One region of the Thermopolyspora flexuosa genome, then DNA from elsewhere that is predicted to be linked to it. Evidence: predicted binding sites of a transcription regulator. Region 1 holds the regulator's gene; each other region holds the start of a gene.

Region 1 (9,670 bases):
GCCGGCATCACCGCCCGGGTCGTGCTCCCGGCCGACCTGCTCGTGCGCAACGGCGCGGCGGGCGCGCCCGCGCCTGCGGCGGCCCGCGCCGGGCGGATGGTGGACGTGCCGATCCCGTCCGGGCCCGGCGCCACCCCGCGCGCGACGGACGCCGCCCGCCCGGCCGCCGAGGCCACGGAGCGGGAGACCGCGCCCGCGGGCGTGGCCGCGGCGGCGCCCGAACCCGGCCCGGCCGCCGCGCCGGACGAGGCGGCCGCACCGGTCGCGCCGCACGCGAACGGCGCCACGGCCGAGATGGTGGCGGTGGTGCCGGTGCCCGAACCGGCCGAACCGCCCTCCCCGGGCGCGCTGCCGCCGACGCTGCCCACGACTCCCGCGCCCGCCGTCCCGCGGCCCGCCGGAGCCGCCGAGGCCACGGCGCCGGTCACGGCCGCCGCGGCCGCCGCGGCCGCCGCGGAACCGGCCCTGGCGCCGTCCGCGGAGCCCGCGGCGCCACCGTCCGGGCCGCGTCCGAGGGCGGACGCGGCGGCGCACAACGGCTCCCGCCCTGCCCCCGTCCCGCCGGTGATGCCGACCCCGATCCCGCTGCACGTGAAGCCGCCCTACCTGCTCTCCGGGCAGTCGTCCGCGGGCGCGGCCAGGTCCAACGGGCACGCGGCGGGGGACGGCGCCGACCGGGAGGCCGGGCGGAACGGCGTGCCGGACGGGGCGGCGCGCCGGACGCCGCGCGACGAACCCGGGCACGGCGCCGACGCCCGGGAGCCGGAGAGCCCGGTCGAGCGGGTCCGGTCGATGCTCAACGACTACCGGGCGGGGACGCGCCCGCCGGGCGCCTAGGTGGGCGTGTGCCGGAAGGAGCGGTGACCACGACGGGAGGCGCGGCGGGGTTCCGCGCCTCCCCGTTCGCCCGGATCCGGGCGTTCCACCGCACGCGCGGGCGGGCATGGGCTTGCACATTTCAGCCGATTGGCCGCGGAATACGGCGATCGGCCCTCCCACGGCGCCGCGTACCGGTACGGTGACGTTGGGGTGGGCTCGTCACGAGCCGAACGCATCGGGGGTCCTACCGATCCGGCCGTTCCTGACGGGGGCACGCTCGTGCGCGTTCGCCGGGCGTTTCCGTGCCAGGTGGGCCGGGCGGTTGCCGACACAGAGCGGGGCGGGGTGGACGACTGCGATGAACGACGGCTGGAACGAGTGGGGTCCGCGGGTCCCCGACCCGCGCACGACCGGCTCAGGTCACGCGGGTGCCGCCGAACCGGCCGGTAATCCGCGTCCGGCCGTGCCCCCGCAGGCCCGGCCGCCGCACGGTGACCTGCTCGGCGGCCCGTCCCAGGGCCACCGCATCGCGCCCGGGCAGGCCCTGGCCGGCCATCGGCCGCCGGAGGGGGCCCTGCCCGCGCCGCCTCCCGCCTGGTCCGGCCAGGTCGGCGCGGCGTGCCCGCTGCCCCAGACCGGGAACGGCCCGTACGGCGGGCCGGGCAGCGGCGGGACCGGCCCTTCCGCGCACTTCCCCGGCCCGCAGGCCCAGGGCGGCGACCACGCGGCCGTGCCGCCGCAGGCCCGGTTCGCCCCGCCGGAGACGGGCCGTCACCTGCTCGGCCCGCACGTCTCCCCGGCGGCCCAGGCGGATCCGGCCTCCGCGGACCGTCACGCCACGCGCCCGGCGCTCCAGGTGTCCGAGCCGCCGCCGGGCCGGCTCGCCGTACCGCAGACCGGGTACCACGTCGTGCGGTTCCACCCGCAGACCACCCGGGCCGGGCACGACCGGCCGGACGCCGTGCCGGGCCGCCACGCCGCCCGCCCGCCGCTCGGCGCCGGTCCGGGCCGGTTGCCGGAGGAGATGACGGACCGCCCGCTGCGGTGGGGTGACGAGCGCATCCTGCGGCGGCTGGCCGACCAGGGGTTCGGCTGGGGGTACGACCCGGGCGCGCACCGGCCGCGGTACGGCCAGGAGCCGCCCTCGCGCGGCGGCGAGCCGTACCCGTTCGACGACGAGGCGATGGACGGCCCCTCGATGAAGGTGAGCGCGTCCGGGGAGATCGCCCGCCCGTTCGTCACCACGTCCCGGCGCACCCGGCCGCTGGAGGAGCGGCTGCGCATGGAGACCCTGCTGTCCTCGACCCCGGCCGCGCTCGAGGCCCCGCTCGCCTACGAGCACGCGCACATCGTCGAGCTGTGCCGCAGCCCGCAGTCAGTCGCGGAGATCGCCGCCGGGCTGCGGCTTCCGGTCGGGGTGGCGCGTGAGCTCATCGCCGACCTGGTGACCGAGCGGTTCCTGATCATCCACGCCCAGGTCGTCCTCGGCAAACGCCCGCCGCGGCAGCTCCTGGAACGTATCCGGGCCGGGGTCCGGGCGCTCTGAGCCGCACCGGCGCGCGGCCGGGCACGACGGCACGCCGTACCCCGGGCCGTTACCGGCGGCGGTGAACGGTTCGACCGTGACGACGGGGCGGCGCGCTCCGATCGGGCGTGACAGAGCCGCCGGCGCGCACCGCGCGGACCCGGCCGGGACGTGGGCGTGGTCGCGACGTGCTCAGGCCGTCATCGGCCGCGCCACAGATCTCTTCAACGACCGTTGAACGCGTCCCGGAGGCGGGAGAAGAAGCCCTGCTGGCCGGGGGCGAACTTGCCGGGCGGGTGCTCCTCGCCGCGCAGCTTGGCGAGCTGCCGGAGCAGCTCCTCCTGCTGGGAGTCGAGGCGGGTGGGGGTCTCGACGTTGACGTGGATGAGCAGGTCGCCCCGGCCGGTCTCGTTGAGGTGCGGCACGCCGCGCCCGTACAGCGGGATGATCTGGCCGGACTGGGTGCCGGGGCGGATGTCGACCTCCTCGGGGCCGTCGAGCGTGTCGATCACCAGGGTGGTGCCGAGGGCGGCCGCGGTCATCGGCAGGTGCACGGTGCAGTGCAGGTCGTCGCCGCGCCGCTCGAAGATCGGGTGCGGCCGCTCGACGATCTCCAGGAACAGGTCGCCGGGCGGGCCACCGCCGGGCCCGACCTCGCCCTCGCCGGCGAGCTGGATGTGCGTGCCGTCCTCGACGCCGGCCGGGATCCGCACCTTGATCGTACGGCGGGTGCGCACCCGGCCGTCGCCGGCGCACTCCTGGCAGGGGTGCCGGATGATGGTGCCGTAGCCGCCGCACTGGGGGCACGGCCGCGTCGTCATGACCTGGCCCAGGAACGAGCGGGTGACCTGGGAGACCTCGCCCCGCCCGTTGCACATGTCGCAGGTGTCGGGGTGGGTTCCCGGCGACGTGCCGGAGCCCTGGCAGACGTCGCAGAGGACCGCGGTGTCGACCACGAGCTCCTGGGTCGTGCCGAACGCCGTCTCGGTCAGGTCCAGCTCCACCCGGATGGTGTGGTTCCGGCCGCGGCGTGCCCGGGTGCGCGGGCCCCGCGAGGCGGTGCCGGTGCCGAAGAAGGCGTCCATGATGTCGCTGAACGGGAAGCCCGCACCGAACCCGGTGGCCGTGCCGCCCGCCGTGGCGCCGGAGCCGAACGGATCCGCGCCAAGGTCGTACATCTTGCGCTTGTTGGCGTCCGAGAGCACCTCGTACGCCTGGTTGATCTCCTTGAAGCGCTCGGCGGTCGCCGGATCCGGGTTCACGTCGGGATGCAGCTCGCGCGCGAGCCTCCGGTACGCCTTCTTGATCTCCTCTTGGCTGGCGTCGCGACGCACCCCGAGGATGGCGTAGTAATCCTTCGCCACTTAAGACCCCGCCAGAATCTGACCGACGTAGCGCGCCACCGTGCGCACCGCACCCATCGTCACCGGATAATCCATTCGCGTCGGGCCCAGCACCCCGAGCCGGGCGAGTTCCTTGTCGCCGGAGCCGTACCCGGCGGCCACGAACGACATGCCCTTCAACCCCGTGTACGGGTTCTCCGAGCCTATCCGCACCGTCAGGGAGGAGGGGTCGTTCGACGGCTCGCTGAGCAGGCGCATGAGGACCACCTGCTCCTCGAGCGCCTCCAGCACCTCGCGCAGGCTGACCGAGAAGTCGGCCGCGGCGAGGTTCGCGGTGCCGGCCATCACGATTTTCTCATCGTTGCGGTCCACGAGGGTCTCAAGGAGAGCCGAAAGAATCGTGGCCGCGACCGAACGGTCCTCCGGCGGCAGGTGCTCGGGGAGGTCCTGCACGGTGTCGGGCACGTTGCTCAGACCGCAGCCGTCGAGGCAGGCGTTGAGCATCGCCCGCAGGTGCGCGATGCGGTCCTCCTTCACCGGGTCGGGCAGCTCGATCACGCGCTGCTCCACGCGGCCGGTGTTGGTGATGAGGACGAGCATCACGCGGCGGTCGGTGAGCGGGACGATCTCCACGTGGCGCACCGTGGACTTGGTGAGCGACGGGTACTGCACCACGGCCACCTGCCGGGTGAGCTGGGCCAGCAGCCGGACCGTACGGCGCAGCACGTCGTCGAGGTCGACCGCGCCGGCCAGGAAGGTCTCGATCGCCCGTCGCTCGGCCGCCGACAGCGGCTTGATCTGCGACAGCCGGTCCACGAAGAGCCGGTAGCCCTTGTCGGTCGGCACCCGCCCGGCGCTGGTGTGGGGCTGGGTGATGTACCCCTGCTCCTCCAGCACCGCCATGTCGTTACGGATCGTGGCGGGGGAGACGCCGAGGTTGTGCCGCTCCGCGATCGCCTTGGATCCGACTGGCTCGTTGGTGGACACGTAATCTTCGACTATGGCGCGCAGAACCGCCAGCTTGCGGTCATCGAGCAACGTGTTCACCTCCCGGCCGCCCCGGTGTCGTGTAACAACACCTTGCTTGGCACTCAGTGTTCCCGAGTGCCAAGTGTACGGCTCCCATCTCTCAGGTGCGATAACTCATTCTGGCGGGTGGGAAGGCTCCCGCCCGATTCCGCCGTGACGGTACCGCGACGGTCGTGTCGACGGTCCGTTCCGCGGCCGAACGGGCACCAAATCGGTATCGAAACACCGGGTCGAGGGCCGGTGCGGCCGGGGAGGGAAACCGTCACACTCGGATTATGAGCCAGTCGAACGACCCCCGGCCGGAGGGGCAGGCCCCCGGCCCTCAAGGGTACGGCGGCCCGCCGCCCGGTCCCGCGTCCGGCCCGGCCCCGCAGCCCCCGCAGCCGGGCCCGCCCCCCGGGTCACCGTACGGCCCGCCGCCCGGTTCCCCGCCCGGCTTCCCGTCGCAGCCCGGTTCCCCGCACGGCTCGGCCCCCGGGCCGCAGCAGGTTCCGCCGCCCGGCGCGCACCACGCCCCGCCGTACCCGCCGCCGTCCCCCGGCGCTCCCCCGCCCGGCTACGGTCCGCCGCCGGGCGGCCCCGGGGCGCCGCCCCCGCCGCCCGCCGCCGTCGGGCCGCGGCGCGTGTGGATCCTGCTGGCCTGGCTCGCCTTCGTGGCGAGCGTGGTCCTCGGGTTCATGGGCGTGTTCTCCACGGTGGAGTCGGTCGGCGAGGAGGCGGCCCCGCCGCGGCACTTCCGCAGCGGCGAGCCCGCCACCTTCGAGGCCTCCCCCGAGGACCGGCCGGTGCTGTACGCCTCGACCAGCCGGCCGGTGAACTTCGTCTGCGAGGCGACGACCGCCTCCGGCCAGGGCGTCCCGCTCACCAAGCCCGGCTACACGATGACGTTCACCGCGGGCGGCCGGGTGTGGGAGCACGTCTTCGACATCGGCGTCACCCAGCCGGGCACCTACCGGATCGTCTGCGAGGCCCCCGCCTCCTCCGACGTGGTCTTCGGCGTGGGCAAGCAGTTCACCAGCGACCAGGCCGCGAGCACCGTGGGCGGCGTCCTGCTGTGGTTCGCGCTGATGTTCGTCACGTTCGCGGTGGCCGTCGTGGTCACGGTGCTCGTGCTGGTGCGCCGCAGCCGGGCGCGGCGGCGGCTCGCCGGGCCGTGGCCACCGTACGGCGGGCGGTGACACCGGCCGTCGCAAGGCGGCGATGACGCCGTGATTTGCTAGCGTGCCCTGCCATGTACGAGGACGTGCTCTCCGGCCGGCGGCGCCGTTTCGCCCGGGAGCCCATCCCGGAGGTGCCGGCCGAGCCCGGGCTGGTGGTGGAGGACGCCGCGGGCGACTTCTGCGGCGCGGTGGTCGCCTGCGACAAGCACGGGGTCACCCTGGAGGACCGCTTCGGGCGGCGGCGGGTCTTCCCGCTGGAGCGCGGGGCGTTCCTCCTCGAGGGCAGACCGGTCACCCTGGTACGGCCCGGCACCCGGCCGGCGGGCGCCCCGGCGCGGCCGCGGCGCAGCGCGTCGGGCTCGATCGTGGTGGAGGGCCTGCGGGCGCGGGTCGCCAAGGAGAGCCGCATCTACGTGGAGGGCGTGCACGACGCCGAGCTCGTGGAGAAGATCTGGGGCCACGATCTGCGGGTCGAGGGGGTCGTCGTCGAGTACCTCGAGGGCATCGACGATCTGCCGCGGATCGTGGCCGAGTTCGGCCCGGGGCCGGGGCGCCGCCTCGGCGTGCTCGTCGACCACCTCGTGCCCGGCTCGAAGGAGAGCCGCATCGCCGAGCAGGTGGCCTCGCCGTACGTGCTCGTGGTGGGGCACCCGTTCGTGGACATCTGGCAGGCGGTGAAGCCGTCGGTGCTCGGCATCCCGGCCTGGCCGGAGGTGCCGAAGGGGGTGCCGTGGAAGGAGGGGGTGCTCGCGGCGCTCGGCTGGCGCATGGACCCGGGCGAGGCGTGGCGGCACATCCTGGGGCGGGTCACCCACTTCACGGACCTGGAGCCGGAGCTGCTCGGCCGGGTGGAGGAGCTGATCGACTTCGTGAGCCCGCCGCCCGCCGAGTGACCCGCTCAGGCGAGGTCGCGGATGAGCGCGTCGGCGAGCAGCCTGCCGCGCAGCGTGAGCACGGCCCGGCCGGCGCGGAACGGCCCGGGGTCGAGCAGCCCGTCGGCGAGCGCGCGGGCCACGGCCGGGCGGGCCTGCGGGCGGATCTCGTCGAGCGGGTGGCCGGTGGCGAGGCGGAGCTGGAGCATGAGCCGCTCGACGGCGCGGTCCTCGGCGGTGAGCACCTCGCGGGCGTGCCCGGGCGACTCCCCGGCGGCGATGCGGCTCGCGTACGCGGCCGGGTGCTTCACGTTCCACCAGCGCACCCCGCCGACGTGGCTGTGCGCGCCCGGGCCGACGCCCCACCAGTCGCCGCCGGTCCAGTAGAGCAGGTTGTGGCGGCACCGCGCCTCGGGCGAGCGGGCCCAGTTGGAGATCTCGTACCAGGCGTATCCGGCCTCGCCGAGCATGGCGTCGGCGATGAGGTAGCGGTCGGCGGCGACGTCGTCGTCGGGCGCGGGCAGCTCGCCCCGGCGGATGCGGGCGGCGAGCCGGGTGCCGTCCTCGACGATGAGCGCGTAGGCCGAGATGTGGTCGGGCCCCGCCTCGATCGCGGCGGCGAGCGTGGCCCGCCAGTCGTCGTCGGTCTCCCCCGGCGTGCCGTAGATGAGGTCGAGGTTGACGTGTTCGAACCCGGCTGCGCGCGCCTCCCGGGCGGCCGCGGCGGCCCGGCCGGGGGTGTGCCGCCGGTCGAGTACGGCGAGCACGTGCGGCCGCACGCTCTGCATGCCGAGGCTGATCCGGGTGAAGCCGCCCGCGCGCAGCTCGGCGAGCGCGGCCGGGGTGACCGACTCGGGGTTCGCCTCGGTGGTGACCTCGGCGCCGGGGGCGAGCCCGAACTCCTCGTCGATCACGCGCAGGATCCGCACCAGGTCGGCGGGCGGCAGCAGGGTGGGCGTGCCGCCGCCGAAGAACACGGTCGCCACCCGCGGCGCGGCGTCGCCGAGCACCCGCCGCGCGAGCCGTACCTCGGCGGCGGCGGTCTCGGCGTAGTCCGCGCGGCTCGCGCCCGGGCCCAGCTCGGCCGCGGTGTAGGTGTTGAAGTCGCAGTAGCCGCAGCGGGTCACGCAGAACGGCACGTGCACGTAGAAGCCGAACGGGCGCTCCCCGAGTCCGCGCAGCGCGGACTCGGGCAGCTCGCCGGTGCGGGGCACCGGCTCGCCGTCGGGCAGGGCGGAAGGCATGGGCGGCCCCGGCGGGCTACTTCTTCTTGTCGCTCGACGTGTCGGTGGCGAGCGCGGCGACGAACGCCTCCTGCGGCACCTCCACCCGGCCGACCATCTTCATGCGCTTCTTGCCTTCCTTCTGCTTCTCGAGCAGCTTGCGCTTCCGGGTGATGTCACCGCCGTAGCACTTGGCGAGCACGTCCTTGCGCAGCGCCCGGATGTTCTCCCGGGCGATCACACGGGAGCCGATCGCCGCCTGGATGGGCACCTCGAACTGCTGCCGCGGGATGAGCTCCTTGAGCTTGCGCGCCATCTCCACGCCGTAGGAGTACGCCTTCTCCCGGTGCACGATCGCGCTGAACGCGTCCACCGGCTCGCCCTGCAGCAGGATGTCCACCTTGACCAGGTCGGCCTCCTGCTCGCCGGCGGGCTCGTAGTCGAGCGACGCGTACCCGCGGGTGCGGGACTTGAGCTGGTCGAAGAAGTCGAAGATGATCTCGGCCAGCGGCAGGGTGTAGCGGATCTCCACCCGGTCGGTGGACAGGTAGTCCATGCCGAGCAGGGTGCCGCGGCGGCCCTGGCACAGCTCCATGATCGCGCCGATGTGCTCGGCCGGGCTGAGCACCGTGGCGCGCACCACCGGCTCGTACACCGCGGCGATCTTGCCGCCGGGGAACTCCGACGGGTTGGTGACGGTGACCTCCTTGCCGCTGTCGAGCACCACCCGGTAGGGGACGTTCGGCGCGGTGGAGATCAGCGACAGGCCGAACTCGCGCTCCAGCCGCTCGCGCACGATCTCCATGTGGAGCAGGCCGAGGAAGCCGCAGCGGAAGCCGAAGCCGAGCGCGGCCGAGGTCTCCGGCTCGTAGATGAGCGCGGCGTCGTTGAGGCGCAGCTTGTCGAGGGCCTCGCGCAGCTCCGGGTAGTCGTCGCCGTCGATCGGGTAGAGGCCCGAGTACACCATCGGCTTGGGGTGCTCGTAGCCGGGCAGCGGCTCGGTCGCCTGGCGCGCGGCCGAGGTGACCGTGTCGCCGACCCGGGCCTGGCGCACGTCCTTCACGCCGGTGATCAGGTACCCCACCTCGCCGACGCCGAGGCCGTGCTTGGACGGGATCGGCTCGGGCGAGATGACGCCGATCTCCAGGGTCTCGTGGGTGGCCCCGGTCGACATCATCATCGTGCGCTCGCGGGGGGCGAGGTGGCCGTGGACGACCCGCACGTAGGTGACGACGCCCCGGTAGATGTCGTAGACCGAGTCGAAGATGAGCGCCCGGGCCGGGGCGTCGGCGTCGCCGACCGGCGGCGGCACCTGCATGACCACGTGGTCGAGCAGCTCCTTGACGCCCTCCCCGGTCTTGCCGGAGACGCGCAGCACGTCCTGGGGCTCGCAGCCGATGAGCCCGGCGAGCTCCTCGGCGTACTTGTCCGGCTGGGCCTGCGGGAGATCGATCTTGTTGAGGACGGGGATGATGGTGAGGTCGGCGTTCATCGCCAGGTAGAGGTTGGCGAGGGTCTGCGCCTCGATCCCCTGCGCGGCGTCGACCAGCAGGATCGCGCCCTCACACGCCTCGAGCGACCGGGACACCTCGTAGGTGAAGTCCACGTGGCCCGGGGTGTCGATCATGTTGAGGACGTAGTCGACGCCGTCCGGGCCCTTCCAGGGCATCCGTACGGCCTGCGACTTGATGGTGATGCC
Region 2 (9,670 bases), 3.3 Mb from region 1:
GGGTGGAGCCGCCGGTGTCACCCGCGGAGTCGTCGGCGGTGTCCTCGGCGAAGACGGGCACGAGCTCACCCTCGTCCGTACGGTCCCGGCGCAGCCACATCGGGACCAGGACGCACAGCCACATCAGGACGATGGCGAGATAAAGGAATACGCTACCCATGGCACCGCCTCCGGGCAGCGTGAACACATCCTGGGTCTTTTGCCGTCACCGATGTGCTCACGTCACGCACCGTAAGACTGTGTGTCATTGATTGACGAGTATTCGGTGCGGTGTGTCGCGAGATCGGCAAGGCTGTTAACGCACTGGTCATTCAGGAGCCGTCGCGAGCAGCCGCCTCCCGGGTACGCCGCCACTGCGCCAAAAGGCCGTTCGGCACGTCCTCCAGCGTCAGCGCGTAGCAGATGTGGTCTCGCCAGGCGCCGTTGATGTGCAGTTGACGTCGGCGTAGGCCCTCCTCCCGGAAACCGAGCTTCTCCACCACCCTACGGCTGGCGTGGTTTTCCGGACGGATATTGGCCTCCAGGCGATGTAGACCCGTGGTAAAGAAACAGTGGTCAACGGCCATGGCGAGCGCGGTCGGAATGATGCCGCGACCGGCGAGCGCCTTGTCGATCCAGTAACCGACCTGGGCGGAACGGGCGGCTCCCCACGTGATGCCGCCGATCGTGAGCTGTCCGGCGAAACGCCCCTCGTAGGTCACCACCCAGGGCATGGCGAGGCCCTGCCGCGCCTCCCGGCGCAGCGTGCCCACCATGGCGATGTACGGCCCCAGGCCGGTGCGGTAGAGCGGCGTCTCCGGATTCGTGGGCTCCCATGGGCGCAACCACTCGATGTTGCGCAGCCGCGTCTCACGCCAGACCCGTACGTCACGGAGCCGGATGGGCCGTAGGCCGACCGGCCCCTCCGTCAGGGTCACCGGCCAACCGCGAAGTCGATCCACCTGTCAATCATCCCCCTGCGACCGCCGATCCGCCACGCCGTCCTCCTTTGCCACGAATTCTCCCTATTCGGGACGGCGGCGTTCAGCCCGTGGACGCTCAGCCCCGCGGATGGTCGCCGCCGTGGATCTGGTCGACCGCGTGCCGCAGGATCGGCGCGAGTACGGCCATGCCGTCCTTGACGCCGCCCGACGAGCCCGGGAGGTTCACGATCAGGGTGCGGCCCGCCACGCCGGCGAGGCCGCGCGACAGGATCGAGGTGGGCACCTTATCCCGGTTGACCTGCCGGATCGCCTCGGCGATGCCGGGGATCTCCCGGTCGAGCACCCGCCGGGTCATCTCGGGGGTGAGGTCGGTGGGGGTGAGCCCGGTGCCACCGGTGGTGACGATCACGTCGTAGCCGTCGCGCACGCCGTCGCGCAGCGCGGTCTCGACCGCCTCGCCGTCGGGGATGACGAGCGGGCCGTCCACCTGCTCGCAGCCCGCGTCCTCCAGCAGCGAGACGAGCAGCGGGCCGGATTTGTCCGGATAGATGCCTTTGGATGCCCGGTTGGAGACCGTGATCGCGAGCGCCCTCACGAGGACGCCTCCGGGCCCTCGGCGGCGGCGTCCCGGGTCCACACGCCGGTCTTGCCGCCGGTCTTCTCCTCCACCCGCACGTCGCTGATGACGGCCGCCGGGTCCACGGCCTTGACCATGTCGATGAGCGCGAGCGCGGCCACGCTGACCGCGGTGAGCGCCTCCATCTCCACGCCGGTGCGGTCGGCGGTCTTCACCCGGGCGGAGATCTCCACGCCCGAGTCGACCACCGTCAGGTCGACCTTGACGCCGTGCAGCGCGATCGGGTGGCACAGCGGGATGAGGTCCGGGGTGCGCTTGGCGCCCTGGATGCCGGCGATGCGGGCCACGCCGAGCGCGTCGCCCTTGGGCACCTCGCCGGAACGCAGCAGCGCCACCGCCTCCGGCGACAGCAGCACGCGGCCGGTGGCGCGAGCCGTGCGCACGGTCACGTCCTTCGCGGACACGTCGACCATGCGGGCCGCACCGGTCTCGTCGATATGGGTCAGCCCACGCATATCGCCCTCCTGACCGGCCGCCGCCGGCAGTCGCTCAACCGTACGAATACCCCAGATCGTACGTCGGGCGCGTGCTCAGAGGGGAATGACCCGGACCGTGGCGCCCTTGGGCACCTCGGTGACGTCCTCGGGCACGACGATGAGCGCGTTCGCCGCGGCGAGCGCGCCGAGCTGGTGCGACCCCTGGCCGCGCACCGGCGACACCACGTCGCCGTCGAGCACGCCGCGCAGGAACGAGCGCTTGCCCTTGGGCGAGCGCAGCGGCGCGTCCACGGTCGCGGGCACGGTCTTCGGCGGGCCCGCGGGCAGGCCGCGCATCTTGTCCAGCGCGGGCCGGACGAACAGCACGAACGACACGAACGCCGACACCGGGTTGCCCGGCAGGCAGAAGATCGGCACCCGGTCCTCGCCGACCACGCCGAACCCCTGTGGCATGCCGGGCTGCATCGCGACCTTGTCGAACCGCACCGTGCCGAGCGGGGCGAGCGCCTCCTTGACCGGCTCGTACGCGCCCATCGACACCCCGCCGCTGGTGATCACCACGTCGGCCCGCACCAGCTGGGACTCCAGCCGGTCGAGGAACACGGCCGGGTCGTCGGTCACCGCCTCGGCGCGGTACGCCTCGGCCCCGGCCTGCCGTACCGCGCCGCAGAGGGTGTAGCTGTTCGACTCGTAGATCTTGCCGGGGGCCAGCGGCTCGCCCGGCGGCACGAGCTCCGCGCCGGTCGACATCACGACCACGCGCGGGCGCGGCAGCACCCGCGCCCGGCGCCGCCCCACCCCGGCGAGGATGCCGAGCTGGGCCGGGCCGATCGGCGTCCCGGCCGGGAGCACGACCTGGCCGGGCCGGACGTCCTCGCCGGCCCGGCGGATCGCGTTGCCCGGCTCGGGCGCGCGGCGGATCGCCACGCGCACCGTGCCGCCGTCGGTCCACTCCACCGGCACGACCGCGTCGGCGCCGCCGGGGACCGGGGCGCCGGTCATGATGCGTGCGGCCATGCCGCGGCCCACCGCGTACGTGCGTCCGTCCCCGGCCGCCACGTCGTCCATCACCGGCAACACGACCGGGCGCGTCTCGGACGCGCCGGCCACGTCCTCGGCCCGCACCGCGTAGCCGTCCATCGCGGAGTTGTCGAACGGCGGCAGCGGCAGCGGGGAGGTGACGTTCTCGGCGAGTACGGTGCCGAGCGCCTGGTCGAGATCGAGCTCGAGCGGGGTGACCGCCCGCACGGTCGCGAGGATCTCCTCCAGGTGCCGGTCGACGGGCTTCAGCGTGACGCCGTCACCGGGGCGTCGGGGATCGTGCACGTTGCCTATTGTGGCCTACCGGACCCGCTCCTCCACGAAGCGGCGCAGCCACGGCAGGAACTCGGGCGCGAGATCCTCGCGTTCCGCGGCGAACGTCACCACGGTGCGCAGGTACTCGGCCTTGTTGCCGGTGTCGTAGCGACGCCCGCGGAACAGCACGCCGTGGACGGGGCCGCCCTCGTCACGGTCCCGTCCCGCGAGCGTGAGCAGGGCGTCGGTGAGCTGGATCTCGCCGCCGCGGCCGGGCTTGGTCTCCTCCAGCACCTCGAAGACCGCCGGGTCGAGCACGTAGCGGCCGATCACCGCCCAGTTCGACGGGGCGTCCTCCGGGGCGGGCTTCTCCACCAGGTTGGTGACCCGCACCACGTCATCCTCCTCGGTGGGGGCGATCGCGGCGCAGCCGTACAGCGAGACCTGGTCCTTCGGTACCTCCATCAGCGCCACCACGCTGCCGCCGTACCGCCTGCGCACCTCGATCATGCGCTTGAGCAGCGGGTCGCGCGGGTCGATCAGGTCGTCACCGAGCAGACAGGCGAAAGGGTGGTCGCCCACGTGCTGCTTGGCGCACAGCACCGCGTGGCCGAGGCCCTTCGGCTCGCCCTGCCGTACGTAGTGCACGGTGGCGAGGTCGGCCGTCTCCAGCACCTGTGACAGCCGTACCTCGTCCCCCTTTGCGGCGAGCGCCTCCTCCAGCTCGTACGCTCGGTCGAAATGGTCCTCGATGGAACGCTTGTTCCGGCCCGTGACCAGCAGCACGTCGAGGAGTCCGGCGTCCACCGCCTCCTCGACCACATACTGAATGGCCGGCTTGTCGACGATGGGCAGCATCTCTTTCGGCGTTGCCTTGGTGGCGGGGAGGAATCGTGTTCCGAGACCCGCCGCGGGGATGACGGCTTTCGTCACAGTGTCGAAGTCAGCCATGCATTGACTTTAATGGAGGGGCTTATGGAGAAGCGGGAGTGGCGTCGCCGAATCCTGGAGAGGCGGGCCACGGTGAAGGACCCGCAGGGCGCCGCGGCCGCGATCAGAGAGTCGCTTCTCGACCAGCCGTGGGTGCAGATGGCGGGGCTGGTCGCGTGTTATTGGTCCTTCGGCACCGAGCCCTCCACCCACGGCCTCGTTTACGCGTTGTGGAAGCACGGCGCGACCGTGATGCTGCCGGTTTTGCGCCCTGACAACGATCTTGACTGGGCGGTTTACGACGGCCCGGACTCCCTCGCCCCGGGGAGAAACGGCCTGCTCGAGCCGGTCGACACCCGCCGCGGCGTGGACGCGATCCGCACCGCCGCGCTCGTCATCGTGCCCGCCCTCGCGGTCGACCGGACCACCGGGGTACGGCTCGGCCGGGGCGGCGGCTCGTACGACCGGGCGCTCGCCCGGGTGGGCCCGAACGTGCCCACGGTGGCCCTGCTGCACGAGGGCGAGCTGGTCGACGGCGTGCCCGCCGAGCCCCACGACCAGCCCGTCCGGTACGCCGCACTCCCCTCGGGAATCGTGAGGGTCGGGCGGGTCGAGGCGGCGACGTAACGGAAATTACGTGGCTCACATGCACGGATACGGCCGGTGAGACCGGGCGGGGAGGGGGCGCCGGATGCATCTCGACGTCTGGTTGCTCCTCGGCGCGGGCGTGGTCATCGCCGCGATCGTCTCGGTCCGGATCGCGCACGGCACCGGGCTGCCGAGCCTGCTCATCTACCTGGGCCTCGGGCTGCTGCTCGGCGAGGACGGGTTCGGCCTCGTGTTCGACGACGCCGAGCTGGCCCGGGAGATCGGCCTGGTCGCGCTCGCGGTCATCCTCGCCGAGGGCGGGCTGACCACGAACTGGCGGCAGGTACGGCCGGCCGTACCGGTGGCGATCGTGCTCGCCACGGCCGGGGTCGGGGTGAGCGTGGTCGTGCTCGCCGCGTGCACGGCGGGGCCGCTCGGCCTCGACTGGCGGTCGGCGCTGCTGCTCGGCGCGGTGCTCGCCTCGACCGACGCGGCCGCGGTGTTCTCGGTGCTGCGCCGGCTGCCGCTGCCGGCCCGGCTCGCCGGGACGCTGGAGGCGGAGTCCGGCTTCAACGACGCGCCCGCGGTGATCCTCGTGGCCGCGCTGAGCACCGGGGGCGCGGCGGCGACGCGGGCCGGCATCCTCGTGCTCGACGTGCTGCTGGAGCTCGCGATCGGCGGGGCGATCGGGCTCGGGGTGGGGTTCCTCGCCGCGTTCGCGCTGCGCCGGGTCGCGCTGCCCGCGTCCGGTCTGTACCCGCTCGCGGTGTTCGCGGTCGCGCTCGGCGCGTACAGCGGGGCGGTGCTGGCGCACGGCAGCGGGTTCCTCGGCGTCTACCTCGCCGCGGTGGTGCTCGGCAACGCGGGCCTGCCGCACCGGGCCGCGACCCGCGGGTTCGCCGAGGGGGCGGCGTGGCTCGCCCAGATCGGGCTGTTCGTCATGCTGGGGCTGCTCGCCCGGCCGGACGAGCTGCCCGCCGCGCTCGTCCCCGGGCTGGTGGCCGGGTTCGCGCTGATCCTGGTGGCGCGGCCGGCCTCGGTGGTGGCCTCGGCGCTGCTCGCCCGGGTCGCCCGGATCGGCGCCATCCCGTGGCGGGAGCAGGCGTTCCTGTCGTGGGCCGGGCTGCGCGGCGCGGTGCCGATCGTGCTCGCCACCATCCCGTGGGCGGCCGGGGTGCCCGGAGCGAAGACGATCTTCAACGAGGTCTTCGTCATCGTGATCGTCTTCACCCTGGTCCAGGGGCCCACGCTGCCGCTCGCCGCCCGGCTGCTCAAGGTCACCGATCCCGGCGAGGCCCACGACCTCGACGTGGAGGCCGCGCCGCTGGAGGAGCTCAAGTCCGAGCTGCTCCAGGTCACCGTGCCGCCCGGCTCCCGGCTCGACGGCGTGGAGATCTTCGAGCTGCGGCTGCCCAGCGACGCCGCGGTCACCATGATCGTGCGCCAGGGCCGCGCCTTCGTGCCCGAGCCGAGCACCCGGCTGCTCACCGGGGACCAGCTTCTCGTGGTCGCCACGGCCGCGTGTCGGGAGGCCGTGGAGCGCCGCCTGCGGGCCGTGAGCCGCAGCGGCAAGCTTGCCGGGTGGTACGGCGAGCGGGGGGACTGAGGCTGCCGCCTGCGGCCTTTACCGTGGCCTGCGTCACGCCTTGGCAGGCGCCAAGGCGGCTGTGCCGTACCGGGGAGGGATCGCCGTGTGGTAGGGGGCGGACGGTGTTGGCGACCGTGCCGCGGTGGTGCGGCGGGTCGGCGGCGCACGGGGCCGTGCGATGCGAAGGCGCTGGTCAAGCGGGCTAGACCGGACCTGAGTGGCATTTATGCTAGTCCGAGCCGTACCATTAGCAGTCGCACCGTCAGAGTGCCAGTCGGTGTGAGCCATTGAGGAGGAGTGCGTGCCCACCTACCAGTACGCCTGTACCGCCTGCTCCGAGCAGCTCGAGGTCGTCCAGAAGTTCACCGACGACCCGCTGACCGAGTGCCCGAGCTGCAAGGGACGGCTGCGCAAGGTCTTCTCGCCGGTCGGCATCGTCTTCAAGGGCTCCGGCTTCTACCGCACGGACAACCGCTCGTCGAACGGCTCGTCCTCGTCGTCCTCGTCGAGCTCGAACGGGAGCAAGAGCACCTCGAGCTCCTCTTCGTCCGACAGCAGCAGCAAGTCCGACAGCACGAGCAGCACCGCGTCGACCTCGGCCGCCTGAGCCGACCGCATCCCGCTGAGCGCGGCCACTCCTCCGCCCGCAAGCGGATACAGGCGTCGCCCGGGCGTCGCCGCTCGGCACTCCGTACCCGGCCCGGTTTGCCCGGCCCCACAGGGCCCAAGCCGGGCCTGCGGCCACAGCCCGGACGATCCCCACATCGTCCCCAGGCCTTCCGCCGCCGTTCCCGCCACCGCACCCGACCCCGGACTTCGCCGTCGGCCCGTGGCAGGCCGGTCTCCGGCGCACGTGCGAGGTGGCGAGCATTCGGACGCCCCGTGCGTTTCGCGGCCACGACCGTGACCTGGTGCGGTGCCGCACCAAGTGGCCGCACGGCGTCCTCGGCCACGTCGGTCACGACCCATCGGCGCGGCCTGCGGCATATCCGGCCACAACGGCGCATCGAGGGACGACCTGCCGCCGGGTGGTGGATTCTCCCTTTCCCCGACGCAACGGCGCGTACGGGCCGGGTCGCCATCGCGTACGGCCCGCGAAAGCTTCACGCACGCCTTTACGGATTGCGGGGAAAACGCCATCGCGTGCAAAGGGCGTTGACGGTCTCCGCCCAAGCCCTTTCCCCATGCCGTCGTCGGCGCCGCGCCGCGGCAGAACGGCCGGCGGAAACGGCCCTTCGATCTCGGCGACCCGGCTCGTACGCCTTCGCAATGCCAAATCCCACCCCGATTCACGCGGTTTTACCGGTTGATTCGGCTCGCCGTACCGGCACCCTGATTCCGTCAACCGTGCGGTAAACGCGACCCAAAACGGCAGGACCCGGCCTCGGGCCGACGGAGTCACTCACGTAACGCCCTGCCGACGAGCCCTGCCCGGGACTTTGTCCACAGGTGCGCGGCCCTCCATCCACAGGCCGTGCCCACCCGTGCGGAGTTATCCACAGGACCACCCCACCCGGATCCGCACGAGCCACCGCATTCGTTAGTGTCGGCGCCATGGTCACTCGCGCGGACATCGCCGTCATCGGAGGCTCCGGCTTCTACTCCCTGCTCGACGAGGCCGAGGAGCTCCAGGTCGACACCCCCTACGGCCCCCCAAGCGACGTCATCACCGTGGGCCGCATCGGCTCCCGGACCGTGGCCTTCCTCCCCCGCCACGGCAGGGGCCACCGCTATCCCCCGCACCGCATCCCCTACCGGGCGAACCTGTGGGCCCTGCGCTCCCTCGGCGTACGCCAGGTCCTCGCCCCCAGCGCCGTGGGCTCCCTCCGCCAGGAGTACGGCCCCGGCACCCTCGTCATCCCCGACCAGCTGGTCGACCGCACCTCCGGCCGCCCCCAGACCTACTACGACGAAGGTGGAGCCGTACACGTCACCTTCGCCGACCCCTACTGCCCGGCCGGCCGCGCCGCCGCGGTCTCCGTCGCCCGCGCCGAGGGCTGGCCCACCGTGGACGGCGGCACCCTCGTCGTCATCGAGGGCCCCCGCTTCTCCACCCGCGCCGAGTCCCAGTGGTTCGCGAGCAACGGCTGGACCATCGTCGGCATGACCGGCCACCCCGAGGCGGTCCTCGCCCGCGAGCTCGCCCTCTGCTACACCTCCCTCTCCCTCGTGACCGACCACGACGCCGGCGTGGAGGTGGGCGAGGGCGTGAGCCAGGAGGAGGTCTTCGCCTTCTTCGCCGCCAACATCGAACGCATGCGCTCCCTGGTGGCGAAGGTCGTCGAGGCCCTCCCCGAGGAACGCACCTGCCCCTGCGGCCACGCCCTCGACGGCATCAAACTCCCCTTCGAGCTCCCCTAGCCCGGCGACCGTCCATCCGGCCAGCCACTGACCGGCCGGCCGCCGAGCCCGCCGACGACCCGCCACGCCCCTCGGCGGACGGCACCGGCCACAACCCGAGCCGGCACCTGCCACCTTGGCGCGCCCATCCCCCACACCCTGGCGTGACGAGACCGACCTGCCCCTGCCGCCTCGCCCCCCGCGACCGGCGCGGCGGCAGGACGGCAGCGGTACCAGACCCAACCCCGGCTGCGCACCATGCCCAGCCAGGTCGTGCCCGCGACCGGGTCCACGGCCGAACCGCGCAGCCGTACCGACCACCGATCGATGCCGACGCCCCGACCCCGCCTCAGGAGTCACGAACGACCATGCACACCTTGCGTCGTCTCCTCGCCCGGCGACGTCGCCCAATCGCCGCCCTGCTCGCCGCCACCGCGATGGCCTGCGCCCTCATCTCGGTCCGCCCCGCCCCGGGCGTGGAGATCCTCGTGGCGGCCCGCGACCTCCCGGGCGGCCCGCTCACCGCCGCGGACGTCACCTCCGCACGCTTCCCACCCGACGTGCTCCCCGCGGGCGTCCTCCGCCCCGGCGCCCAGGTGACCGGCCGCGTCCTCGCCTCCCCCATGCGCGCGGGCGAGCCCTTGACCGACGCCCGCCTCCTCGGCCCCGGCCTGCTGGCCGGTTACGGCACTCACCTGCTCGCCACCCCGGTCCGCATCGCCGACGCCGACGCCGCCAAGCTCCTCTCCCCCGGCGACACGATCGACGTCCTCAGCGCCCCGACGGACCTGACCGACCGCCCCACCGCCGCTCTCCCGGTGGCCCAGAACGTCCGCGTCATCACCACCCCCACCGGCGACAGCGGCACCGGAGCCCTCGTCGTCCTCGCCACCACCCCGGCCCAGGCCGCCCACCTGGCCCTCGCCCAATC
Region 3 (9,670 bases), on a different contig from region 1:
GCCGAAGGCGCGGTGCTCGTGTCGCGGGCGGACGCGCGCCGGGCCGAGCCGGGGGCCGCGCCGCGCACGGCGCCGCCGGCCGCCGTGCCGGAGCCGCACGTGGCCGAGGCCGTGGTGCGGGCGATGCGGGCCGGGGACGAGGCGCGGTCGGCGGCGCTCCGCCACGGCGAGGCGCCCGAGGGCGAGCCGCCGCGCTCGCCGGTGGCGACCACGCTCGCCGTACTGCAGGAGGCGATCCGGCGCGGGTCGCGGGTGTGGATCGGGTACCTCGACTCGCAGGGGCGCGCCACGAGCCGGATCGTCGAGCCCGCGCGGCTCGAGGGCGGGCAGCTCACCGCGTACGACCGGACCCGCGCCGCGGTCCACCGGTTCGCCGTGCACCGGATCACCGGCGTATCCGCCATGTCGGCGGAAAACGATGAATGATGGTATGTGTTGCCGTATCGGTACCGGCCAGTGAAGCGAGAGCAGACGTGAGCCACGGCGGATATCAGCCGGGATCGGATCCGCGGGAATGGCAGAGCCCCGGGCCGAACCCCTACCCGCAGGGATCCGGATACGACCAGCCGGGCTACGGGCAGCCGGGCTATGACCAGGGTTACGCGCAGCCCGGGTACGACCAGGGCTACGCGCAGCCGGGGTACGACCAGGGCTACGGACAGCCCGGCTACGGCCAGGAGGGTTACGCGCAGCCCGGGTACGCCGACCCCGGGTACGCGCAGCCGGGGCAGGCGGCCCCGGGGTGGCAGAACGCCTACGACCAGGCGGCGTACGGCGTCGACCAGCAGGCCTACGGCGCGCCCGGGTACGGCCAGCCGTACCCGCCCCCGCCGCGCAACGACGGCCTGCGCACCCACGCGATCATCGCGCTCGTCATCACCATCGTGCTCGCGCTGAGCTGCTACGTCTCGCTCGGCGGCATCGCGGGCGCGATCCTCTCCGGCATCGCGCTCAGCAAGGTGGACACCCAGCCGGAGACCGCGCGCGGCCTGCTCAGGTGGGCGTGGGTCGCGGTCGGCATCAACGTCGGCCTGATCGCCGCGCTGTTCGTCTTCGGCATCTCGCTCGCGATCACCGGGGCCTGACCGGGCCGCCGGGCCGGTCGGCCGTTCGCGCAGGTGGGGACGGAAACGCCCGCCGGTCGTGTTGGATAGAAGACGGTGCCGTCGGCGCGAGCCGTACCGGACCTGCACCCCCGGCGGGCACGACGCGGACGTGGCCTCGGCGGGCACCGGAACCCCGGGCGGGCCGTCGGGCATGCGCCGCCGGCCCGCCATGGTCGCGACAGGATTCGGGAGCGCCCCGTGAACGATGGCCCGCTGATCGTGCAGTCGGACAAGACCCTGCTGCTGGAGGTCGGCCACCCCAAGGCCGACGAGTGCCGCCGGGCGATCGCGCCGTTCGCCGAGCTGGAGCGCGCCCCCGAACACGTGCACACCTACCGGGTGACCCCGCTCGCGCTGTGGAACGCCCGCGCCGCCGGGCACGACGCCGAGCAGGTGGTCGACGCGCTGCTCAGCTACAGCCGCTACCCGGTGCCGCACGCGCTGCTGGTGGACGTCGCCGAGACGATGTCCCGGTACGGCCGGCTACGGCTGGAGAAGCACCCGTCGTACGGCCTGGTGCTCACCACCACCGACCGGGCCGTGCTCGAGGAGGTGCTGCGCGCCAGGAGCGTGAAGCCGCTGCTCGGGCAGCGGCTCGACGACGACACGGTCGCGGTGCACCCGTCCGAGCGGGGCACGCTCAAGCAGGCGCTGCTCAAGCTCGGCTGGCCCGCCGAGGACCTGGCCGGATACGTCGACGGCGAGCACCACCCGATCGCCCTGGTGGAGGACGGCTGGCGGCTGCGCGACTACCAGCGCGAGGCCGCGGACGCGTTCTGGGACGGCGGGTCGGGCGTGGTCGTGCTGCCGTGCGGCGCGGGCAAGACGATCGTCGGCGCGGCGGCGATGGCGCGCGCCCAGGCGACCACGCTGATCCTGGTGACGAATACTGTATCCGCGCACCAGTGGAAGCAGGAGCTGCTGCGCCGTACCTCGCTCACCGCGGACGAGATCGGCGAGTACACCGGCACCCGTAAGGAGATCCGGCCGGTCACGATCGCCACCTACCAGGTGATGACCACCAGGCGGCAGGGCGTCTACCGGCACCTGGAGCTGTTCGACGCCCGCGACTGGGGGCTGATCATCTACGACGAGGTGCACCTGCTGCCCGCCCCGATCTTCCGCCGCACCGCCGACCTGCAGGCGCGGCGGCGGCTCGGGCTCACCGCGACGCTGGTGCGCGAGGACGGCCGGGAGGGGGACGTGTTCTCCCTGATCGGGCCGAAGCGGTACGACGCGCCGTGGAAGGAGATGGAGAACCAGGGCTGGATCGCCCCGGCCGACTGCGTCGAGGTGCGGGTCACCCTCTCCGACGAGGAGCGGCTCGCCTACGCCATGGCCGAGCCGGACGACCAGTACCGGTTCTGCGCCACCACGCCGTCGAAGACGCGGGTCGCCGAGGCCCTGGTACGGCGGCACGCGGGCGAGCGGGTGCTGGTGATCGGGCAGTACATCGACCAGCTCGACGAGCTGGGGCGGCACCTCGGCGCGCCGGTGATCAAGGGTGAGACGCCGGTGCGCGAGCGGGAGCGGCTCTTCCAGGCGTTCCGCGAGGGGGAGATTCCCGTGCTCGTGGTGTCGAAGGTGGCGAACTTCTCGATCGACCTGCCCGAGGCGACGGTCGCCATCCAGGTGTCGGGGACGTTCGGGTCGCGCCAGGAGGAGGCGCAGCGGCTCGGCCGGGTGCTGCGGCCCAAGCCGGACGGCGGCGGGGCGCGGTTCTACGCGGTGGTGAGCCGGGACACCAAGGACCAGGAGTACGCGGCGCACCGGCAGCGGTTCCTCGCCGAGCAGGGGTACGCCTACCGGATCGTCGATGCGGACGACGTGCTCGCGGGTGACTGACCGCGGGCACGTCGCCCCCTCCCGTTCACCTCGGGAGGATCAGCTCCACGAGATGCCGCGAACCGTCACCAACCTCGTCACCCCCCTCGCTGTCATGACCCCCTAGTTGCCCGTTTGCCGACATACCCGGATCATTCAGGCGAATCACGGACGACGTCCGCCTTCCGGCGAAGCGGATCATCCAGCGTGCTGATCGAGCACGCCCCCGACGAACAGCACGCCCTCGGCGACGAGCCAGCAGATCAGGGCCGCCGTCATCAGCATCGCGAACCGGCTCGGGTCGCGGCGCGCGACCGGACCGAGCCAGGCACCGGCGGTGCACAGCGCCGCGGTCACCGCGAAGACGGCGGACCCGAACGGCACGGACCCGAGACGCTCCCGGCACGCCTCGGACTCCTCCTCCGCCGAGCAGAACGCCTCAAGCCCCCATCCGGCGAACACCGAGAGCCCCCACAGCGCGGCGAGCAGCAGGTTCGCCACGGTGGGGATGACCGGTGACACCCACACGCCCCCGCCCCCCGGCACGCCGCGCCCGCCGCCGGCCGTGCCGGACATGCCCTCGGCCCGGGCCTCGAGCATCGTCTCCGGCAGGTCGTCGGCGCGCCCGTCCGGTGTGCCAAAGATCGGTGTCACAGGCCGAAAATACCGCTGATTCCACTCACATGGAATCAACGCAACAACGATGTCCCGGCGCCGTCATCCGCCGATCCGCGGCACGGGAACCCCGGTCCGCCCGGCGGCCCACCGGCCCGCCCGGCCGTGAACCGTGTTGAGCGCGCGGATCACCGGGGGTAGACTGCCTGGCCCGTCCGCCACGGCCGGGTGCCCGCCGCGCGCGTACGACCGGCGGAACCCGCCCCGGCCCTCTGGCCGGTGCCCGCTGCACCACTCGGTTCGCCGGACCCTGTTCTTCCGGCCGGATCGTCCGGCCCCGTGGTCCGGCCTGGGGTCGCCTGCCCGGTGGAGATCCGGGCCTCGCCGTACCACCGACCTCCTGGCGCGCGGCCGCCGTACGGCCGCGACACGCACGTGATCACCCGCGTGCCCGCGCACGTCCGCGGCGTGCCCGCGCACGCGCCCTGTCGCGTGCCCGCAGGCACGCACCGACGACCGTCCGACGAGAACCTGGAGGCCTTCCCATGCCCGCGCACCGGCTCGCGCCTGACATAGCCGAGGAGTCCGGCGACGACGTACTCGCCGCCGAACGCGCCCACCTCGCCGCCGCCCGGGCGGCGCTGCGCGCCATGCGCGAACACGCCGAGTCCCTCTCCCCCGACGCCGCGGGCGACTGGGTGTCCCAGGAGATCCTGCGGCACGCCCTCGACCAGCGCATCGCCGCCCTCGCCGACCTCCCGGACACCCCGCTGTTCTTCGGCCGCCTCGACCGATCGGCCGACGACGACCTGCCGCACACGATCCACGTCGGCCGGCGGCACGTGCACGACGGCTCCGGCCGCCCGCTCGTGATCGACTGGCGGGCGCCGGTCTCCCGGGCGTTCTACCAGGCCGGGCCCGCCGACCCGATGGGGGTACGGCTGCGCCGCCGGTTCGGCCACCGCGGCGGGGAACTCACCGCGTACGAGGACGAGCACCTCGACCGCGGCGAGCCCCTCGGCACCTCGCGCATCCTCACCGAGGAGATCGAGCGGCCCCGCACCGGCCCGATGCGCGACATCGTCGCCACCATCCAGCCCGACCAGGACGAGATCGTCCGCCGCGACCTCGGCCGCACCGTCTGCGTGCAGGGCGCGCCCGGCACCGGGAAGACCGCGGTCGGCCTGCACCGCGCCGCCTACCTGCTGTTCACCCACCGCGAGCGGCTGCAGCGCGACGGGGTGCTGATCGTCGGCCCGAACCGGGCCTTCCTCGGCTATATCTCCGCGGTGCTGCCCGCGCTCGGCGAGGTCACCGTGGAGCAGACCACCGTGGCCGACCTGCTCGGCGCCACCGGGAACGTCGCCGACGAGGACCCGGAGACCGCGGCGATCAAGGGCGACGCGCGCATGGCCGCGGTGCTCCGCCGCGCGCTGTGGGCGCACGTCACCAAACCGGAGGAGGGGCTCGTCTACACCAAGGGCGCGAGCCGCTACCGGGTCGCCGATTACGAGGTGAGCGAGATCGTCGCCTCGCTGCGCGGCACCGGCCGGTACGGCCCCGGCCGCGCCGCCCTGGCCCAGCGGCTCGCCCACGAGGTGCTCGTCCGCATGGAGCGCCGCGGCGAGGCCCCCGACGACCGGGTGCAGGACGCGGTCGCCCGGTCCCAGCCGGTCAGGCGGCTGCTCGACCGCATCTGGCCGAGGCTCACCCCGCAGCAGGTGCTGTTCCGCCTCTACTCCGACCCGGACTTCCTCGCCGCCGCGGCACGGAACGACCTCACCGCGGCCGAGCGGGAGCGGCTGCTGTGGCGCAGGCCGTACCGGTCGGCGCGGTCCGCCCGGTGGACGGCCGCGGACGCGGCGCTGCTCGACGAGCTCGCCGACCTCATCGAGCGCACCCCGTCGCTCGCCCACATCGTGGTGGACGAGGCCCAGGACCTCTCGCCGATGCAGCTGCGCGCCATCGGGCGGCGGTGCCGCGCCGGGTCGGCGACCGTGCTCGGCGACCTCGCGCAGGGCACCACGCCCTGGTCGGCCCGGTCCTGGCAGGAGGTGCTCGGCCACCTCGGCGTCGCCGGCGGCGAGGTCACCGAGCTGGTCGTGGGCTTCCGGGTGCCCCGGGAGGTGCTCGACTTCGCCGCCCGCCTGCTCCCCGCGATCGCCCCCGGCCTCGCCGCGCCGCGCTCGCTGCGCCCCGGCGCCGGATCGCTCACGGTACGGCCGGCCGCCATGCTCGCCGAGGCGCTGCCGGACGCGGTGCGGGCCGCGCTCGCCCGCGAGGGCTCGATCGGCGTCATCGCCGCCGACGCGGCCGTGCCCGCCGTGTGCGCGGCGCTCGACGGCGTGCCGTACGCGCCGCTCGGCCCGGACGGCGGCGCCGACGGCCGGGTCGTGGTCGTGCCCGCCACGCTCGCCAAGGGTCTGGAGTACGACCACGTGATCGTGGTCGAGCCCGCCGAGATCGCCGAGGCCGAGCCGCGCGGCCTCACCCGGCTCTACGTCGTGCTCACCCGGGCGGTCACCTCGCTCACCGTGCTGCACACCCGCCCGCTGCCCGCGCCGCTCGCGGTCTAGCCCGCAGGCCGCCGCGGCGTGCCGTACCCCCCGGGCCCGCCGAGGGCCGTCCCGGGCAACAGGAAAGGGGCGGCCCGTGCGGACCGCCCCCTTTGCCCGATGGGTGCTGATCGGGAGATGGAAGGGACTCAGAAGTCCATGTCGCCGCCACCCGGGGTGGCCGCGGCCTTCTCCTTCTCCGGCTTCTCGGCGATGACGGCCTCGGTGGTGAGGAAGAGGGCCGCGATCGAGGCGGCGTTCTGCAGCGCCGACCGGGTCACCTTGGCCGGGTCGATGATGCCCGCCTCGAACATGTCGACGTACTCGCCGGTCGCGGCGTTGAGGCCCTGGCCCGCCGGCAGGCTGCGGACCTTCTCCACCACGACGCCGCCCTCGAGGCCGGCGTTGATGGCGATCTGCTTCAGCGGCTCCTCAAGGGCCTTCTTGACGATCTGGGCACCGGTGGCCTCGTCGCCGGAGAGCTCCAGCTTGTCGAAGGCCTTGGCACCGGCCTGGAGCAGGGCGACGCCACCACCCGGGACGATGCCCTCCTCGACGGCCGCCTTCGCGTTGCGGACGGCGTCCTCGATGCGGTGCTTGCGCTCCTTGAGCTCGACCTCGGTGGCCGCACCGGCCTTGATGACGGCGACGCCACCGGCGAGCTTGGCGAGCCGCTCCTGCAGCTTCTCGCGGTCGTAGTCGGAGTCGGTCTTCTCGATCTCGGCGCGGATCTGGTTCACGCGGCCCGCGATCTCCTGCGGGTCACCGGCACCGTCGACGATCGTGGTCTCGTCCTTGGTGACGACGACCTTGCGGGCGCGGCCGAGCATGTCGAGGGTGGTGTTCTCGAGCTTGAGACCCAGCTCCTCGCTGATGACCTGGCCACCGGTGAGGGTGGCGATGTCGCCGAGCATGGCCTTGCGGCGGTCGCCGAAGCCCGGGGCCTTGACCGCGACGGACTTGAACAGGCCGCGGATCTTGTTGACGACCAGGGTGGCGAGGGCCTCGCCCTCGACGTCCTCGGCGATGATCAGCAGCGGCTTGCCGGCCTGCACGACCTTGTCGAGCAGCGGCAGCAGGTCCTTGTTCGCCGAGATCTTGCCGTTCACCACGAGGACGTAGGGGTCCTCAAGGACCGCCTCCATGCGCTCGGGGTCCGTCACGAAGTACATCGAGATCAGACCCTTGTCGAAGCGCATACCCTCGGTGAGCTCGAGCTCGAGGCCGAAGGTGTTGCTCTCCTCGACGGTGATGACGCCTTCCTTGCCGACCTTGTCCATCGCCTCGGCGATCATCTCGCCGATCTGGGTGTCGCCGGCGGAGATGGAGGCCGTGGAGGCGATCTGCTCCTTGGTCTCGACGTCCTTGGCGATCTTGGAAAGCTCTTCGCTCACGCGCTCAACGGCGGCCTCGATGCCGCGCTTCAGCGCCATCGGGTTCGCACCGGCGGCAACGTTCCGCAGACCCTCGCGTACCAGGGCCTGGGCGAGCACGGTGGCGGTGGTGGTGCCGTCGCCCGCGACGTCGTCCGTCTTCTTGGCGACCTCCTTCACCAGCTCGGCGCCGATCTTCTCCCAGGGGTCCTCGAGCTCGATCTCCTTGGCGATCGACACGCCGTCGTTGGTGATCGTGGGGGCACCCCACTTCTTCTCCAGCACGACGTTGCGGCCCTTCGGGCCGAGCGTCACCTTCACGGCGTCGGCGAGCTGGTTCATACCGCGCTCGAGACCGCGCCGGGCGTCCTCGTCAAACGCGATCATCTTGGCTGCCATAAGGCTGAGACCTCCCAGACAGAGGGTGGCTTGCAGCGGATCGAGCCGACGCCCGCGACGGCATGGTCCTGCCTCGGCCGCGACCCCACTCGCGCGGTTCGGCAAGGCCCCATCGCCTCGATCCGGTTGTCACTCTCGACAGGAGAGTGCCAACGAACTGTCTAGCACTCTACCCCCGCGAGTGCAAGCGCAAGCCCTGCGACCTGGAGATATGTGCCCGAAAGGCCGCTCAAAAGGGCTCTCAAGCACCTTTGCCCGCACCTTGACGCGACGCCCTGTGACGCACCTGCGGAGGGACCCAAAAGGGCTCGGTCGCCGCCGCGGGACCGAGCCCTTGCCGTGTCGTGAGTTCGCGTCAGAACGGCCGCACCGATTCGGCCTGCGGACCCTTCTGGCCCTGCGTGATCTCGAACTCGACCCGCTGCCCCTGCTCGAGCGACTTGTACCCGTCCATCAGGATCGCGGAGTAATGGACGAAAACATCCTTACCACCGTCTACCGCGATGAAGCCGTAGCCCTTCTCCGCGTTGAACCACTTGACGGTGCCCTGCGCCACTTTCCGACTCCTCTTGCTGGGCCAGAACCTCGCCCATTTCACCGCGAGGCCCATGACCGACGATCCGGGAAGCCGGGGAAACCTCCCGAACGCGTCGATCGCATTCGACGATACCTGTGGCATGCCGTGGGGCAACAGAGTCAACCGCAAAACTCACGCTTGGCGTTCCCGCCCGGCGTACCGATTTGCACCCGGCACACCGGAAACTCTCCGCGAATTCGTATTTTGTATCCCGTTTCGCAAACTTCGGCGGCGATAGCGAGCGTACGCCGTGGGCGAACAAAAGCCGAGACGCCCGCGTTGCGGCGTCCGCACGCGGGCGTCATCCCTCACCGGCCCGGTCCGGCGTCGGTGCGGTTTCGCACGCGCCGGTATCGCCGGCGACACCGAGGTATCGCCACGACGCGTGCCGTACCGACGCCGTCGCCGGGCGTCAGCCGCCGGCCACGGCCGGGATAATCGAGATCAACGATCCGTCGGGCGTCGCGGTGTCGAGGCCGTCGGCGAAACGCACGTCCTCCTCGCCCACATAGACGTTGACAAAACGGCGAATCCTGCCCTGGTCATCCAGAATTCGGGCGCCGATCCCCGGGTAGTCCGCGTCGAGCTTCTGCAGCACCTCGCGAAGCGTGGCGCCCTCGCCCGTGACCTCGGCGGCACCCTGCGTGTAGGTACGGAGAATCGTCGGAATCCGCACTGAGACAGCCATAATTGCAAACCTTTCAGGAATTGTCCGGGAAGGCGGCGCGGTACGCGTCGAGCGACGGGCGGATCGTGGCGGTGGGCCGGGCGCCGGCCGACACCGCGTCGAGCGTCTTGAGGCCGTCCCCGGTGTTGAGCACCACCGTCTCCGCGTCGGGATCGATCCGGCCGTCCGCGACGAGCTTGCGCAGCACGCCCACGGTGACCCCGCCCGCGGTCTCGGCGAAGATGCCCTCGGTGCGGGCGAGCAGGTGCACGGCGTCGACGATCTCCTCGTCGGTCACGTCCTCGACCGCGCCCCCGGTACGGCGGGCGATGTCGAGCACGTACGGCCCGTCGGCCGGGTTGCCGATCGCCAGCGACTTGGCGATCGTGTCCGGCCGCACCGGCCGGACCACGTCGTGGCCGGCCTTGAACGCGGCCGAGACCGGGGCGCAGCCCGCGGCCTGGGCGCCGAAGATCCTGTAGGGCTTCTCCTCGACGAGCCCCAGCTTGATCAGCTCCTGGAAGCCCTTGTCGATCTTGGTGAGCTGGGAGCCG

Evidence for each region. Region 1 encodes HrcA, which represses chaperone genes, less so after heat shock. Its sites were predicted from a motif close to TTGGCACTCTCNNNNNGAGAGTGCCAA; they were not measured.
Region 2: FHX40_RS00905 (FmdB family zinc ribbon protein) is a predicted target of HrcA. The motif match lies at 6,647-6,673, and genes of this name have one in related genera.
Region 3: groL (chaperonin GroEL) is a predicted target of HrcA. The motif match lies at 7,999-8,025, and genes of this name have one in related genera.

The regions. Positions count from the first base shown of each region.
Region 1 is NZ_VFPQ01000001.1:3,548,652-3,558,321, forward strand. Features, by position in the region: gene FHX40_RS15075 (sensor histidine kinase) at 1-837, shown strand, start outside; gene FHX40_RS15080 (DUF742 domain-containing protein) at 1,283-2,365, shown strand; gene dnaJ (molecular chaperone DnaJ) at 2,569-3,708, opposite strand; gene hrcA (heat-inducible transcriptional repressor HrcA) at 3,709-4,725, opposite strand; gene FHX40_RS15095 (hypothetical protein) at 4,992-5,894, shown strand; gene FHX40_RS15100 (DUF3097 domain-containing protein) at 5,948-6,769, shown strand; gene hemW (radical SAM family heme chaperone HemW) at 6,775-7,992, opposite strand; gene lepA (translation elongation factor 4) at 8,009-9,670, opposite strand, start outside.
Region 2 is NZ_VFPQ01000001.1:201,086-210,755, reverse strand. Features, by position in the region: gene sepX (divisome protein SepX/GlpR) at 1-160, opposite strand, end outside; gene FHX40_RS00940 (GNAT family N-acetyltransferase) at 312-941, opposite strand; gene FHX40_RS00935 (MogA/MoaB family molybdenum cofactor biosynthesis protein) at 1,039-1,518, opposite strand; gene moaC (cyclic pyranopterin monophosphate synthase MoaC) at 1,515-2,015, opposite strand; gene glp (molybdotransferase-like divisome protein Glp) at 2,091-3,287, opposite strand; gene galU (UTP--glucose-1-phosphate uridylyltransferase GalU) at 3,339-4,244, opposite strand; gene FHX40_RS00915 (5-formyltetrahydrofolate cyclo-ligase) at 4,269-4,850, shown strand; gene FHX40_RS00910 (potassium/proton antiporter) at 4,915-6,417, shown strand; gene FHX40_RS00905 (FmdB family zinc ribbon protein) at 6,701-7,006, shown strand; gene FHX40_RS00900 (S-methyl-5'-thioadenosine phosphorylase) at 7,954-8,760, shown strand; gene cpaB (Flp pilus assembly protein CpaB) at 9,108-9,670, shown strand, end outside.
Region 3 is NZ_VFPQ01000003.1:23,641-33,310, reverse strand. Features, by position in the region: gene FHX40_RS24815 (helicase C-terminal domain-containing protein) at 1-426, shown strand, start outside; gene FHX40_RS26140 (MgtC/SapB family protein) at 474-1,085, shown strand; gene FHX40_RS24805 (DNA repair helicase XPB) at 1,305-2,951, shown strand; gene FHX40_RS24800 (hypothetical protein) at 3,129-3,584, opposite strand; gene FHX40_RS24790 (HelD family protein) at 4,091-6,121, shown strand; gene groL (chaperonin GroEL) at 6,250-7,872, opposite strand; gene FHX40_RS24780 (cold-shock protein) at 8,228-8,428, opposite strand; gene FHX40_RS24775 (MoaD/ThiS family protein) at 8,862-9,137, opposite strand; gene thrC (threonine synthase) at 9,151-9,670, opposite strand, start outside.